One region of the Variovorax sp. KBS0712 genome, then DNA from elsewhere that is predicted to be linked to it. Evidence: predicted binding sites of a transcription regulator. Region 1 holds the regulator's gene; the other holds the start of a gene.
The links. Region 1 encodes NrdR, which represses ribonucleotide reductase genes. Its sites were predicted from a motif close to CACNANATNTNGTG; they were not measured.
Positions count from the first base shown of each region.

Region 2: FFI97_RS26650 (ribonucleoside-diphosphate reductase subunit alpha) is a predicted target of NrdR. The motif match lies at 5,116-5,129, and genes of this name have one in related genera.

Region 1 is NZ_VCCD02000001.1:1,876,811-1,884,225, reverse strand. It holds gene FFI97_RS08695 (pyridoxal phosphate-dependent aminotransferase) at 1-680, opposite strand, end outside; gene nusB (transcription antitermination factor NusB) at 677-1,207, opposite strand; gene ribH (6,7-dimethyl-8-ribityllumazine synthase) at 1,204-1,665, opposite strand; gene ribBA (bifunctional 3,4-dihydroxy-2-butanone-4-phosphate synthase/GTP cyclohydrolase II) at 1,672-2,826, opposite strand; gene FFI97_RS08675 (riboflavin synthase) at 2,823-3,494, opposite strand; gene ribD (bifunctional diaminohydroxyphosphoribosylaminopyrimidine deaminase/5-amino-6-(5-phosphoribosylamino)uracil reductase RibD) at 3,581-4,711, opposite strand; gene nrdR (transcriptional regulator NrdR) at 4,740-5,183, opposite strand; gene glyA (serine hydroxymethyltransferase) at 5,217-6,461, opposite strand; ZMP/ZTP riboswitch at 6,500-6,626, opposite strand; gene FFI97_RS08655 (lytic transglycosylase domain-containing protein) at 6,676-7,415, opposite strand, start outside.
Region 2 is NZ_VCCD02000003.1:398,962-406,376, forward strand. It holds gene FFI97_RS26625 (inner membrane protein YpjD) at 1-754, shown strand, start outside; gene FFI97_RS26630 (PP0621 family protein) at 751-1,008, shown strand; gene FFI97_RS26635 (two-component system sensor histidine kinase NtrB) at 1,005-2,702, shown strand; gene FFI97_RS26640 (sigma-54-dependent transcriptional regulator) at 2,708-4,258, shown strand; gene ampD (1,6-anhydro-N-acetylmuramyl-L-alanine amidase AmpD) at 4,245-4,862, shown strand; gene FFI97_RS26650 (ribonucleoside-diphosphate reductase subunit alpha) at 5,212-7,415, shown strand, end outside.

The sequences.
Region 1 (7,415 bases):
TCGTCGATGGCCAGCGCCGTCTGCCCGAAGGCATCGTCGTACGACAGGCCCAGGTAGATCTCGTCGATCAGCGTGATGCCGCCACGCTGCGACACCACCTCGTGGATGCGGCGCAGCTCGTCGGGCGCGATCGAGGTGCCGGTCGGGTTCGAGGGCGAGGCCAGCAGCACGCCGCGTGTCTTGTCGGTCCAGGCGGCCTCGACCTTGGCGGCGGTGAGCTGGAAGCGCTCTTCGGCCGTGGTCGGCACCAGCACGGCCTTGCCGTCCGCAGCGCTCACGAAGTGGCGGTTGCAGGGGTAGCTCGGGTCGGGCATCAGGATCTCGTCGCCCGATTCGATGAGCGCGAGGCAGGCCAGCTGCAATGCGGCCGAGGCGCCGGCCGTGACGACGACGCGGCGCGCCGGCACGTCGACGTTGAAGCGCTGCTTGTACCAACCGCTGATGCGTTCGCGCAGGTGATCGAGGCCGGTGGCCTGCGTGTACTGCGTGGCGCCGGCGCGCACGGCGCGGGCGGCGGCTTCCTGCACCAGGGGCGGGGCGGTGAAGTCGGGCTCGCCGATGTTCAGGAAGATCATCGGACGGTCGGTGTGGGCCACTTCGCGGGCCAGCACCCCAGCGGCTTTCGCGACCTCCATCACATAGAACGGTTCGATGCGCTGCGCGCGCGTCGAGATCCTCATGGGCGCGCCTTGCCGGTGGCCCGGTCGGCTTCCACTTCAAGCGGGCGCAGCTGCGGTGCCAGGCCGTTGAGCACGGCGTTCACGTACTTGTGGCCGTCGGTGCCGCCGAATTCCTTGGCAAGCTCGATGCACTCGTTGAGCACCACGCGCCACGGCACGTCGGGGCAGTTCTGGAACTCGTACACGCCGATCCACATCACGGCGTGCTCGATGGGCGAGATTTCGGCGAACTTGCGGTCCAGCAGCGGCAGGATCAGCGCGTCGAGCTGCTCGGCGCCGTTGATCGAGCCGTGCAGCAGCGCGTCGTAGTGCGCCGCGTCGGCCTTGTGGAAGCCCGCGAGGTCGCGCGTGAAGTGGTCGATGTCGGTCGGGTCGTTGCGGCCTACCAGGTGCTGGTAGAGCGCCTGCAGCGCGAACTCGCGCGCGCGGCTGCGGTTCGATTTGGCCGCGGCCTTGCGTGCGCCCGTGCTGGTGAGGCCGGTGCGCGACTGGCGGGGCTTGGCGGACTTGGAGGTGTCTTCGGTCATGAAAGGGTGGCCAGCAGTTGTGCCATCTCGACCGCCACCTGGGCTGCGTCGCGGCCCTTGTCGGTCTGGCGGGCGACGGCCTGTTCGAGGTTTTCGGTCGTGAGGATCGCGTTGGCGATGGGCAGGCGGTAGTCGAGCGCGACGCGGCTCACGCTCGCGCCCGATTCGTTGGCCACCAGTTCGAAGTGGTAGGTCTCGCCGCGGATGATGCAGCCCAGCGCCACGAGCGCGTGGTAGCCGCCGCGCTCGGCGAGCGCCTGCAGCGCCACGGGCACTTCGAGCGCGCCGGGCACCTGCACATGATGGATGTCGGAGGCAGCCACGCCGAGCGCCTCGAGCTCCGACAGGCAGGCCGTGGCCAGTGCGTCGGTGATGTCGGCGTTGAAGCGCGCCTGCACGATGCCGATGCGCAGGCCTTTGCCGTTGAGGGTGATCTCGCCCTTGTTGGAACCTTGCATGGTCGTTCAGTCTTTCGTGAGGTAACCGGCGATTTCGAGGCCGAAGCCGGCGGCCATGCTCGGCATGCGACGCGGCGCGCCGAGCAGGTTCATCTTGTGCACGCCGCATTCGCGCAGGATCTGCGCGCCGATGCCGTAGTTGCGCAGGTCCATGCGGCCGCGCTCGGGGGCTTGCGCGGGGCGCGCGGTGCCGTCGAACTGCGCGAGCAGCTCGGCCGCGGTTTCGCCGCAGTTCAGCAGCACGGCCACGCCCTTGCCTTCGTTCGCGATGTGCGAGAGGCTGGCGTCCAGGCTCCAGGAGTGCATCGGGCGGTTGACCTCGAGCGCGTCGAGCACCGACAGCGGTTCGTGCACGCGCACCGACACCGTCTCTTCGGGCGCCCACTGGCCGCGCACCAGTGCCAGGTGCACGCCGCGGCTGGGCTTGTCGACGAAGGCATGGGCGGTGAAGGTGCCCCAGTTGGTCTGGATTTCGCGGCAGCCGACTTTTTCGACCAGCGATTCGACGCGGCTGCGGTGCTCGATGAGCGCGGCAATCGTGCCGATCTTGAGGCCGTGCTCGGCCGCGAAGATCTGCAGGTCGGGCAGGCGAGCCATCGTGCCGTCTTCGTTCATCACCTCGCAGATCACCGAGGCGGGCGAGCAGCCGGCCATGGCGGCCAGGTCGCAGCCGGCTTCGGTGTGGCCGGCGCGCATGAGCACGCCGCCGTCCACCGCCTGCAGCGGGAAGATGTGGCCGGGCTGCACCAGGTCGGCGGCCACGGCGTTGCGCGCCACGGCGGCCTGTACGGTGCGGGCGCGGTCGGCGGCCGAGATGCCGGTGGTCACGCCTTCGGCCGCCTCGATGGAGACGGTGAAGGCGGTCGAATGCTTGGCGCCGTTGCGCTGGACCATCGGCGGCAGCTGCAGCCGCTCGCACATCTCGCGCGAGAGCGTGAGGCAGATCAGGCCGCGCGCGTGACGGGCCATGAAGTTGATGGATTCGGCGGTGATGTGGTCGGCGGCGATGACGATGTCGCCTTCGTTCTCGCGGTCTTCCTCGTCCACGAGGATGACCATGCGGCCGGCGGCCAGCTCGGCCACGATGTCTTCGACCGGGGAGATCGGTGCGGGTGCACGGTCGGCGCGCGGGGCGCCGATCGGCGTGACGGAGGCGTTCATTTCGAAGTGTCCTTGGGAGACGTGGAAGACGTCAGAGAGGGGGTGAGCATGCCGGCCTGAAGCATGCGCTCCACGTAGCGCGCCACGGTGTCGATTTCGAGGTTGACCTTCGAGCCGGCCTTCAGGCCGCCGAGGGAGGTGTTTTCCACGGTGTGCGGGATCAGGTTGATGCTGACCTCGGCGCCGCCTTCGATGTCGCTCACGCTGTTGACCGTGAGGCTCACGCCGTTGATGGTGATCGAGCCCTTGTAGGCCAGGAAGCGCGCCAGCGCGGGCGGTGCGACCACGCGCAGCTCCCAGCTTTCGCCGACCGGCGCGAAGAAGCTCACGTGGCCGATGCCGTCCACGTGGCCCGAGACGATGTGGCCGCCGAGGCGGTCGCTCGCGCGCAGGGCCTTCTCGAGGTTGATGCGGCTGCCTGCGTCGGTCAGGCCGGCCGTCTTGTCGAGGGACTCCGCGGAAATGTCGATGGTGAATTGCCCGCGTTCAGGTGCGAGCGTGGTGACCGTCATGCAGGCGCCGTTGAGCGCGATGCTGTCGCCGAGCCCGACGTCGTCGAGGTAGCCGTCGGGCACCTCGATGCTGAGTCGCTTGCCGTAGGAGGAGGAGGTGCCGAGGTCGTGGATGGCGGCGATGCGCCCCACGCCGGTGATGATTCCGGTGAACATTTCCACATTTTCGCAGACATCGAGGGGTCTTCGGCCCGAAGGGCCGGTTTGCGGCTGCGAATGTGCTGCGCCGCGTGGGCGGCGGCTCAGAAGCGGTCGCGGCCGGCGACGCGCGCGACGATGCGCAAGTCGGGCCCCAGCATGTCCACCGACTTGAATTCGAGCGGCAATGCGCCCGCCAGCGAGGTGAGCGGGCCCTCGGCGTGCAGATGGCTGGCGATGTCGAGCCCGCTGCCGATCAGCTTGGGTGCCAGGTACACCAGCAGCTCGTCCACGCAGCCTTCGCGCAGCAGCGAGCCGTTGAGCTTGTGGCCCGATTCGACGTGCAGCTCGTTGACGCCGCGCGCCGCGAGGTCCTGGAGCATCGCGGGCAGGTCGACCTTGCCGTGCAGGTTGGGCAGGCAGGTGATGGTGGCGCCGCGGGCTTCGAGCGCGGCCGCCTTTTCTTCGTTGTGCCGGCTGGCGGCGTAGATCCAGACGGCGCGGCCAGCTATGAAAATGTGAGCGTCGGGCGAGGTCTGGAGGTGGCTGTCGACCACCACGAGGTGGGGCTGGCGCGGTGTGTCGACCAGGCGCACGTCCAGGCGCGGGTTGTCTTCGAGCAGCGTGCCGACGCCGGTCAGCACGGCACCGGTGCGGGCCCGCCAGGCGTGGCCGTCGGCGCGCGCGGCCTCGCCGGTGATCCACTGGCTCACGCCGTTGTGCAGGCCGGTGCGGCCGTCGATCGAGGCGGCGATCTTCATTCGAACCCAAGGCTGCTTGCGGACCATGCGGCTGAAGAAGCCAATGTTGAGTTCGCGGGATTCGTCGGCGCCCGGGCCGACTTCGACCTCGACGCCCGCCGCACGCAGTCGGGCAAAGCCCTGTCCCGCCACGAGCGGGTTCGGGTCGGCGAGCGAGGCCACGACGCGGCGCACGCCGGCGGCGATGAGGGCGTCGCAGCAGGGGCCGGTGCGGCCGTGGTGCGAGCAGGGTTCGAGCGTGACGTAGGCGGTGGCGCCCGCAGTCGAATGGCCTTGGGCCTGCGCGTCGCGCAGCGCCATCACCTCGGCATGCGGTCCGCCGGTCTGCTGCGTGTGGCCCTGGCCGATCACGCGGCCGTCGGCGTCGCACAGCACGCAGCCGACGCGCGGGTTCGGGTCGGTCAGGCGGATCGCGGAAGCGGCCAGCCGCAGGGCTGTGGCGATGTGGGAGGCGTCGTGTGGGGAAGAGGACATGCCGGGTTCGTTCACGCCTTCTCGGAGGTCAGATGTCGCGCAGCAGCTGTCGGAACTCGTCCACGTCCTCGAAGCTGCGGTACACCGAGGCAAAGCGCACGTAGGCGACCTTGTCGAGTTTCTTGAGTTCGCGCATCACGAGTTCGCCGACCTTCGTCGAATCGATTTCGCGCAGGCCGCTGGCCAGGAGCTTCTGTTCGATGCGCAGCAAGGCGTTGTCGATCTGCTCGATGCTCACGGGGCGCTTGCGCAGCGCCAGCATCATCGAGGCGCGCACCTTGGTCGAGTCGAAGTCGGCGCGGCTGCCGTCCTTCTTGACCACGACGGGGAAATTGACGTCGGGGCGCTCATACGTGGTGAAGCGCTTGTCGCAGGCGCTGCACTGGCGGCGCCTGCGGACGAAGTCGGCGTCTTCCGAAACGCGGGTCTCGACGACCTGCGTTTCGAGATGACCGCAAAAAGGGCATTTCATGCGGCCAGTGCTTCTCTTCTTCTATTTACGAAATCAACGGTAGACAGGGAAGCGGCTCGTCAAGGCGTGGACCTTGGCGCGCACCGCGTCGATGTTCGCCGCGTCGCGCGGGTTCTCGAGCACGTCGGCCACCAGGTTCGCCGTGATGCGGGCCTCTTCGTCCTTGAAGCCGCGCGTGGTCATGGCGGGGGTGCCGATGCGCACGCCGCTGGTGACCATCGGCTTTTCCGGGTCGTTGGGGATCGCGTTCTTGTTGATCGTCATGTGGGCGGCGCCCAGCACGGCTTCGGCTTCCTTGCCGGTGATGCCCTTCGAACGCAGGTCGACCAGCATCACGTGGCTTTCGGTGCGTCCGCTCACGATGCGCAGGCCGCGCGCGGTGAGGGTGTCGGCCACGATCTGGGCGTTCTTGACCACCTGCTGCTGGTAGGCCTTGAACTCGGGCGTCAGGGCTTCCTTGAACGCGACGGCCTTGGCGGCGATCACGTGCATCAGCGGGCCGCCTTGCAGGCCGGGGAAGATGGCGCTGTTGATCGCCTTCTCGTGCTGCGACTTCATCAGGATGATGCCGCCGCGCGGGCCGCGCAGGCTCTTGTGCGTGGTCGAGGTGACGATGTCGGCGTGCGGCACCGGGTTGGGGTACACGCCCGCGGCCACGAGGCCGGCGTAATGGGCGATGTCGACCATGAAGATCGCGCCGACGTCCTTGGCGACCTTGGCGAAACGCTCGAAGTCGATGTGCAGCGAGTAGGCCGAGGCGCCCGCGATGATCAGCTTGGGCATGTGCTCATGCGCCTTGCGTTCCATTGCGTCGTAGTCGATGGCTTCGTTGGCGTCCAGGCCGTAGCTCACGACGTTGAACCACTTGCCGCTCATGTTCAGCGGCATGCCGTGGGTCAGGTGACCGCCTTCGGCCAGGCTCATGCCCATGATGGTGTCGCCGGGCTTCAGGAAGGCGAGCATCACGGCTTCGTTGGCCGAGGCGCCGCAGTGCGGCTGCACGTTGGCGGCGTCGGCGCCGAAAATCTGCTTGACGCGGTCGATGGCCAGTTGCTCGGCCACGTCGACATGCTCGCAGCCGCCGTAATAGCGCTTGCCCGGGTAGCCTTCGGCGTATTTATTAGTGAGCTGCGAGCCCTGGGCGGCCATGACGGCCGGCGAGGCGTAGTTCTCGCTGGCGATCAGCTCGATGTGATGTTCCTGGCGCGCGTTTTCGGCTTGAATGGCGGCCCAGATTTCGGGATCGGTCTGTTCGACCAGGATATTGCGTTGGTACATGGCAGTCCTTTGAAGACGAGGTCCTTGTTCAACCAAACAAGGGCTGCCCAGGCGAACGGCTGAACGCCTGTTGTGGTCAGGCGGCACGCTTCCCAGTGGTATTCCACGTCAGCGCGTGGCACCTTTTTCAGGGTGCTGCGCCTATCGCCAGTCGCGTACAGGCCGAGTGTAGCGCAGGCCCGCACGCATCCGGGCCGGGAGGGCCGGCAAGGCCTCAGGAAACTGCGGAGAGCAGGGCGACCTTGGCCGGCTCGCTGCCGGTGGCGGGCTCTTCACCCGCGGGCTTGGCCGGTGCCACGACCGGAATCGGCTGTGCGCGCGCCGTGGTCGGCGGCGGCACGACCATCGTCGACGGCGCACGGCCGGCGGCAACCTGGCGCAGGCGCTCGTGCTCGGCCAGCACCTTGGCAGCATAGCCGCCGTCGTCGTCGAGGTTGGCGGCGCCCACGTAGTAGCGCAGGCCGCCTTCGAGCGAGCCGGCGCGGGCGATGCATTCCTGCAGCACCTTCACGCCGACGCGCATGTTGGTCACGGGGTCGAAGGCGGTGAGCGTGCCGCCCGCGCTTTCGTACTTGTCGCCGTGCACGCGGGTCATGACCTGCATCAGGCCCTGGGCGCCGACGTGGCTTTGCGCGAACGGATTGAAGCTGGACTCGATGGCCATGATGGCCAGGATCAGCGTCGGGTCGAGCTTGGTGCGCTTGCCGATCTGGTAGGCCTCGGAGACCAGCACGCTCAGCGGTTCGGCCGCGACGCGGTACTTCTTGCTGAGCCAGTAGGCCACCGCCGCCTGCTGCTTGGGCAGCTCGTCAGGGCTTGCGGCCGTGGTGCGCTCGATGGCGGTCGGCTCCAGGTCCGTGGGTTCGGGCGCGGGCTTGCGCGACTGCAGCCAGCCCATCAGTTGTTCCTCGCCGGTCTTGCGCAGGTCGGGACGCGCCACGAGGGCGAGGGCCG
Region 2 (7,415 bases), on a different contig from region 1:
CTACGGTTTTGCCGCTGCCGCCGGTGCGCGGCTCAGCCGCCAGACCACCCAATGGGCGCTCGGCATCGCATGGCTGCTGCACGCTGCGGTGCTCGGCCACGGGCTGATCGGCGGCGACCCTCGCTTCGGTTTTGCGCCGGCGCTGTCGGTCACGGCGTGGCTGGTGCTCACGGTCTACGCGGTCGAAAGCCGCCTGTACCCGCAACTGAAGGCACGCCGTGCGCTGGCCTGGCTGGGCGCGGCCGCCGTGCTGCTGGCGCTGCTGTTCCCGGGCACGCCGCTGCATGTCAGCGCCTCGCCCTGGCTGCCGCTGCACCTGGCGCTGGGCATCGCCTCGTACGGCCTGTTCGGCGCCGCCGTGGTGCACGCCTGGCTGATCACGCGGGCCGAAAAACAGATCCGCCTGGCCAGTGCCGATGCACAGGCCGGCGTGCCGCTGCTCACGCTGGAACGGCTCACCTTCCGCTTCGTCACGGCGGGCTTCGTGCTGCTGTCGGCCACGCTGCTGGCCGGCCTGCTGTTCAGCGAACAGCTCTACGGCGCCGCCGGCCGCGCCTGGAAGTGGGACCACAAGACCATCTTCTCGGTGCTCGCCTGGCTCAGCTTCGCGGTCCTGCTGACCGGCCGCGCGCGCTTCGGTTGGCGCGGACGCACGGCGCGGCGCGTGCTCTACGCGGGCGCGGCGCTGCTGCTGCTGGCCTACGTAGGCTCGCGCTTCGTGCTCGAAGTCGTGCTGACCCGCCTGCCCGCATGAAGTACCTGCTCGTCCTCGCGGTGGTGTGGGTCGCGATCTGGCTCTGGCGCAAGAACCGGCGCGAAGAGATGCGCGACGCGCAACAGGAACGCGCCAAGAAGGCACAGCAACGCACGCCGGCCGTCGGCCCGCCGCAGGCGATGGTGCGCTGCGCCCACTGCGGGCTGCACCTGCCCGCGGCCGACGCACTCCCCGGGCCGGACGGCGCGGTGTACTGCAGCGCCGCGCACCGCCAGGCCGGCACCGCCTCATGAGTTCGTTGCGCCGGTCGCGCGGCGAGCCGGCCACCGACTGGGACGTGCTCGACCTGGGCGCCGGCGACAGCACCGCGCTGCTGCGGCTGTGGCGCGGCTTCATGGCGGCGCGCTGCTTCGTGGCGGTGGTGCTGGTGCTGCTGCAGGGCGTGGCCTTCGCCATCGGGCAGGCCGTGCAACCGCTGCCGATCGTGCTGTCGGGCGGCTACCTCGTGCTGGCCTGGCTGGAGATGCGCTACGCGCACTTCGAACCACCGATCCGCGGCTTCTCCACCCTCTGGCTGCTGACCATCGGGGTCGACCTGGGCATCTTCAGCGCCCTGCAGGTGCTGCAGGGCGGCAGCGTCAACTACACGCCGCTGTTCGCGCTGCCCGTGCTGATGAGCGCGGTGCTCGGCACGCTGCTCGTGGGCCTGGGCACCACGGCCACCGTGACGCTGCTGCTGCTGGCCGACGCCGGCTGGCACTGGCTGCAGCAACCCGGCGATCCTTCGGCGCGCTTCGTGCAGGCCGCCCTCACCGGCACCGGCCTGTTCGTGGTGGCGCTGCTCGCGCACGAACTCGCGCGCCGGCTGGCACGCGAAGAAGCGGTGGCGCAGCGCAGCCGCAGCCACGCGCAGATGCAGGCGCAGGTCAACGACCTGGTGATCGAAACCCTCAGCGAAGGCGTGCTGGTGATCGACGCCGACGGCCTGGTGCACGCAGCCAACCCGGCGGCCGACGCGATCCTCGGCCAGGGCCTGGCGCAACTGGCGTTGCCGTTCCCGCTGCACACCCAGCCGGCCTGGCACGCGCTGGCCGCGCTCGCGCGCCAGACCTTCGCGCGCCGCGCGCCGCAGACCGAAGAGATCCCGGTGGCACAGGCCCGCGGCGCGGCGCGCGAGGTGCGCGTGCGCACCCGGCTCACGCCCACCGACGACCGCCGTGCCGACAGCCTGTGCGTGATGTTCCTGCAGGACCTGCGCGAGCTCGAAGCCCGCATCCGCACCGAAAAGCTCGCTGCCATGGGCCGCATGTCGGCCGCGGTGGCGCATGAAATCCGCAACCCGCTGGCCGCCATCGCGCAGGCCAGCGCGCTGCTCAGCGAAGACCTGACCGACCCGGCACACCGCAAGCTGACCGACATGGTGCAGCACAACGCGCAGCGCCTGGCACGCATCGTGGACGACGTGCTCGACGTCTCGCGCGCGCGCCAGCAGCGCGTGCTGTCGCTGGGCGAACAGCTGGTGCTCGACCCGGCCGCGCAGATCCTGGCCGAGGAATGGATACGCCAGACCCAACGCAAGGGCGTGCGCGTGGCGCTCGACGCGCCGGGCAGCGAGGTGCGCTTCGAGGCCGAGCACCTGCGCCGCCTGCTGGTGAACCTGCTGGACAACGCGGCGCGCTACGCCAGCCAGCGCGAGGGCGCGATCCAGGTCATCACCACCTTGCAGCGGGCCGGCGTGCAGCGCCCCGCGCTGCTGGTGTGGAGCGACGGTGCGCCGCTGGAACCGGCGGTTCAGCGCCACCTGTTCGAACCCTTCTTCTCGTCCGAGAGCCGCTCCAGCGGCCTGGGCCTGTTCCTGTGCCGCGAGCTATGCCGGCGCCACGGCGCCACCATCGGCTACGAACGGCGCGCACTGGTGCCGGGCGGGCCCGAGGGCAATGAATTCTTCGTCAGCTTCGCACCGAGCGAAAACCGGCTGACACAATAGCGGCCGTGAGCTCCCTCCCGCCTTCCGCCGCCGCCCCGCGCCCCGCGCAGATCCTCGTCATCGACGACGAACCCGACCTGCGCACGCTGTACGAACTCACGCTGCTGCGTGAAGGCTACCGGGTGGAAGCCGCGGGCAGCGTGTCCGAAGCCTGGCAGCACCTGGAGGCCGGCCGCTTCGACGCCGTGATCACCGACATGCGGCTGCCCGACGGCGAAGGCATGGAGATCATCCACCGCATCCAGAAAGACCAGCGCAGCGAGCGCTGCGTGGTCATGACCGCCTACGGCTCGGCCGAGAACGCGGTCGAGGCGCTGAAGGCCGGCGCCTTCGACTACCTCACGAAACCCGTCGACCTGAAGCAGTTCCGCGCCGTGGTGGCGTCGGCCGTGCAGGCCAACCGCGCCGCGGTGGTCGTGCCGCAGAAGCCGGCACCGCAGGCCGCCGGCCACGGCGGCGAACGCCCCGATGTGCTGGCCGTGACGCGCAGCGGCGCCACCGCGCTCGACCGGCTGGTCGGCGACTCCGACCCGATGCGCCTCGTGAAGTCGCGCATCGCCAAGGTGGCGCGCGGCATGGCACCGGTGCTGGTGCGCGGCGAATCGGGCACCGGCAAGGAACTCGTCGCGCGCGCCGTGCACGGCTGCAGCCAGCGCAGCGAAGGCCCCTTCGTCGCGGTGAACTGCGGCGCGATCCCCGAGAACCTGCTCGAGGCCGAGTTCTTCGGCGCCAAGAAGGGCTCGTACACGGGCTCCTCGCAGGACCGCGACGGCTACTTCCAGGCGGCGCGCGACGGCACGCTGTTCCTGGACGAAATCGGCGACCTGCCGCTGGCCATGCAGTCGAAGCTGCTGCGCGCTATTCAAGAGCGCAGCGTGCGCGCCATCGGCTCGACGCAGGAAGACGCGGTCGACGTGCGCATCGTGAGCGCCACCCATAAAGACCTGCACGCCGAGGTGCTGGCCGGCCGCTTCCGGCAGGACCTGTTCTACCGCCTCAACGTGATCGAGATCGCCGTGCCCGCGCTGCGCGAGCGCCGCGAAGACCTGCCCGCGCTGTGCACCGCGCTGCTCGCGCGCATCGCGCAAGATGGCGGCCTGCCCGTGCCGCGCCTGTCCGACGCGCTGCTGCAGCGCCTGGCCCAGCACCCGCTCGACGGCAACGTGCGCGAGCTCGAGAACCTGCTGCACCGCGCCGTGGCGCTGAACGACGGCGACGAACTGCACATCGACCTGATGGGCGCGATGACGCCGATGCCGGCCGCGCCGCGCAGCGAATCCGCTGAAGCGCCAGCCGCCGTTGCGGTGGCTGCGCCCCCCACACCGGCGGTCGAACCCAAGCCCGCGCCGCCGCCACTGCCCTCCGACCTGCAAGCCTGGCTCGACCAGCAGGAGCGCGAGATCCTCGTGCGCGCGCTGCACGAAAGCGGCTTCAACCGCACGGCCGCCGCCGCGCGGCTGGGCATGAGCCTGCGCCAGATCCGCTACCGCATCGCGCGCCTGGGCATCTCCACGCCCAACGGCGACGACGGCGCCACCGCGCATGCCGACGACTGACGACCTCACCACCCCACCGGCCGGTGACGACGGACTCTGGCGCGCCGGCTGGTACCGCTTCGCCAAGGCCCTGCCCTCGCCCAACTTCGGCCCGCGCCCCGTCGGCGCGCAGACCGACCTGATCGTGCTGCACTCGATCAGCCTGCCGCCGGGCGAGTACGGCAGCGACGCGGTGCAGCAGCTCTTCACCAACCGGCTCGACTGGGACGCGCACCCGTACTTCCAGTCGATCCGCGGGCTCGAGGTGTCGTCGCATTTCTATGTGCGACGCAACGGCGAGCTCTGGCAGTTCGTGAGCTGCGAGGACCGCGCCTGGCATGCCGGCGTGTCGTCGTGGCGCGGACGCACCAACTGCAACGACGACTCCGTCGGCATCGAGCTCGAAGGCCTCGAGGGCGAGCGCTTCGAGGAGGCGCAGTACGAGACGCTGGCCAGCCTGTGCGCCGCGCTCGCGCAGCACTACGCCATCGCCCACATCGCCGGCCACGAGCACATCGCGCCCGGCCGCAAGCAGGACCCCGGCGCCGGTTTCGACTGGCGCCTGCTGCGCGAACAGCTCGGCTGGAATCCACAGATGTTTCCCGAGCAGGTGGTCGCGCGCTAATTTTTTCAATCGCTCCGTGGCCCGCGATGCGCCGCTCTCGCAGCGCAGCAATCTCGCAAGCGCAGGCACGCGACGTAGCAACCATGCGGCCTGCAGGCCCAAATCGCCTTGCAAGCCGCGCCCCGTGCGGGTTGCGCCACCATGGGCCAGTATTCACGCGGCATCGCTGGCGATGCGCTGGATGCGGCGCAATTCCTGCAAGGGTTGCGTCCATAGGAAAACACTACCTGTAGTGGCTTGTAGGGCACAGACACCCTAGATATAGTGTCTTCCCGTTCGGCAACAACGCCGACGCAAGGCCCGCGAGGCCTTGCCAACCAACAAGAATTGCACAACCGAGAGGAAGCGAATGCAAACTGCACTGAACACCCCGTCGACCCCCCGCGCCGTCCCCGCGACGCCGCAGCAGCAACAAGACACTGCGGGCTCGCCCACCGGTCAGAACCTCGCGCACTACCAGATCATCCGCCGCAACGGCGCCGTCGTTCCCTTCGAACCGAACAAGATCGCCATCGCGATGATGAAGGCCTTCCTGGCGGTGCACGGCACCCAGGGCGCGGCTTCCGCCAGCGTGCGCGAAACCGTCGACACGCTGACGCAAGGCGTGATCCGCGCCATGGTGCGCTCGCGTCCGGGCGGCGGCACCTTCCACATCGAAGACGTGCAGGACCAGGTCGAGCTCGGCCTGATGCGCGGCGGCCACCATGAAATCGCGCGCGCCTACGTGCTGTACCGCGAACGCCGCACCCAGGAACGCTCCAAGCAGGGCGAGCAGGACGTGCCCGCCGCACCGGCGCTGCACGTGCTCGACAACGGCGAGCGCGTGGCCCTGGACCTGAACGAGCTCAAGGGCCTGATCGAATCGGCCTGCCAGGGCCTGGGCGACAGCATCACCGCCGCCCCCATCGTCGCCGAGACGATGCGCAACCTGTACGACGGCGTGCCGCTGGACGAGGTCTACAAGGCCTCCATCCTGGCCGCCCGCACGCTGATCGAGAAGGACCCCGACTACACCTTCGCCACCGCGCGCCTGCTGCTGCACACGATCTTCAAGGAAATCATCGGCCGCGAAGTGATGCCGGTCGAGCGCGCCACCGCCTACGCCGACTACTTCCCGCAGTTCATCAAGAAGGGCGTCGAGAACGAGCTGCTCGACGAGAAGCTGCTGCAGTACGACCTGCCCCGTCTGGGCGCCGCCCTGAAGGCCGAGCGCGACAACCAGTTCGACTACCTGGGCCTGCAGACGCTGTACGACCGCTACTTCCTGCACGTGCGCAAGACCCGCATCGAGCTGCCGCAGGCGTTCTTCATGCGCGTGGCCATGGGCCTGTCGCTGAACGAAATCGACCGCGAAGCCCGCGCCATCGAGTTCTACGAAGTGCTGTCGTCGTTCGACTTCATGTCGAGCACGCCCACCCTGTTCAACGCCGGCACGCTGCGCTCGCAGCTGTCCAGCTGCTACCTGACCACCGTGCCCGACGACCTGGACGGCATCTACGAGTCGATCAAGGAAAACGCGCTGCTGTCGAAGTTCGCCGGCGGCCTGGGCAACGACTGGACCCGCGTGCGCGCACTGGGCAGCCACATCAAGGGCACCAACGGCGAATCGCAGGGCGTGGTGCCCTTCCTGAAGGTGGTGAACGACACGGCCGTGGCCGTGAACCAGGGCGGCAAGCGCAAGGGCGCCGTCTGCACGTACCTGGAAACCTGGCACCTCGACATCGAGGAGTTCCTGGAGCTGCGCAAGAACACCGGCGACGACCGCCGCCGCACGCACGACATGAACACCGCCAACTGGATCCCCGACCTGTTCATGCGCCGCGTGATGGAAAAGGGCACCTGGACGCTGTTCTCGCCCTCCAACGTGCCTGACCTGCACGACCTGTTCGGCGCCGACTTCGAGAAGGCCTACGTCGCCTACGAAGAAAAGGCCGCCCGCGGCGAGATCAAGCCCGCGCGCACCCTCCAGGCCTCGGACCTGTGGCGCAAGATGCTCACGATGCTGTTCGAGACCGGCCACCCCTGGATCACGTTCAAGGACGCCTGCAACGTGCGCTCGCCGCAGCAGCACGCCGGCGTCGTGCACTCGTCGAACCTGTGCACCGAGATCACGCTGAACACCAGCGACACCGAAACCGCCGTGTGCAACCTGGGTTCCGTGAACCTGCTGCAGCACCTGAAGGACGGCAAGGTCGACCAGGAAAAGCTCAAGCGCACCATCTCGACCGCGATGCGCATGCTCGACAACGTGATCGACATCAACTACTACGCCGTGAAGAAGGCGCGCGACTCGAACCTGCGCCACCGCCCGGTCGGCCTGGGCCTGATGGGCTTCCAGGACGCGCTGTACGAACTGCGTATTCCCTACGCCTCGCAGGAAGCGGTGCAGTTCGCCGACGAATCGATGGAAGCCATCTGCTACCACGCCTACTGGGCCTCGACCGAGCTGGCCAAGGAACGCGGCAAGTACTCCAGCTACAAGGGCTCGCTGTGGGACAAGGGCATCCTGCCGATCGACTCGCTCGACCTGCTCGAGAAGGCCCGCGGCGGCTA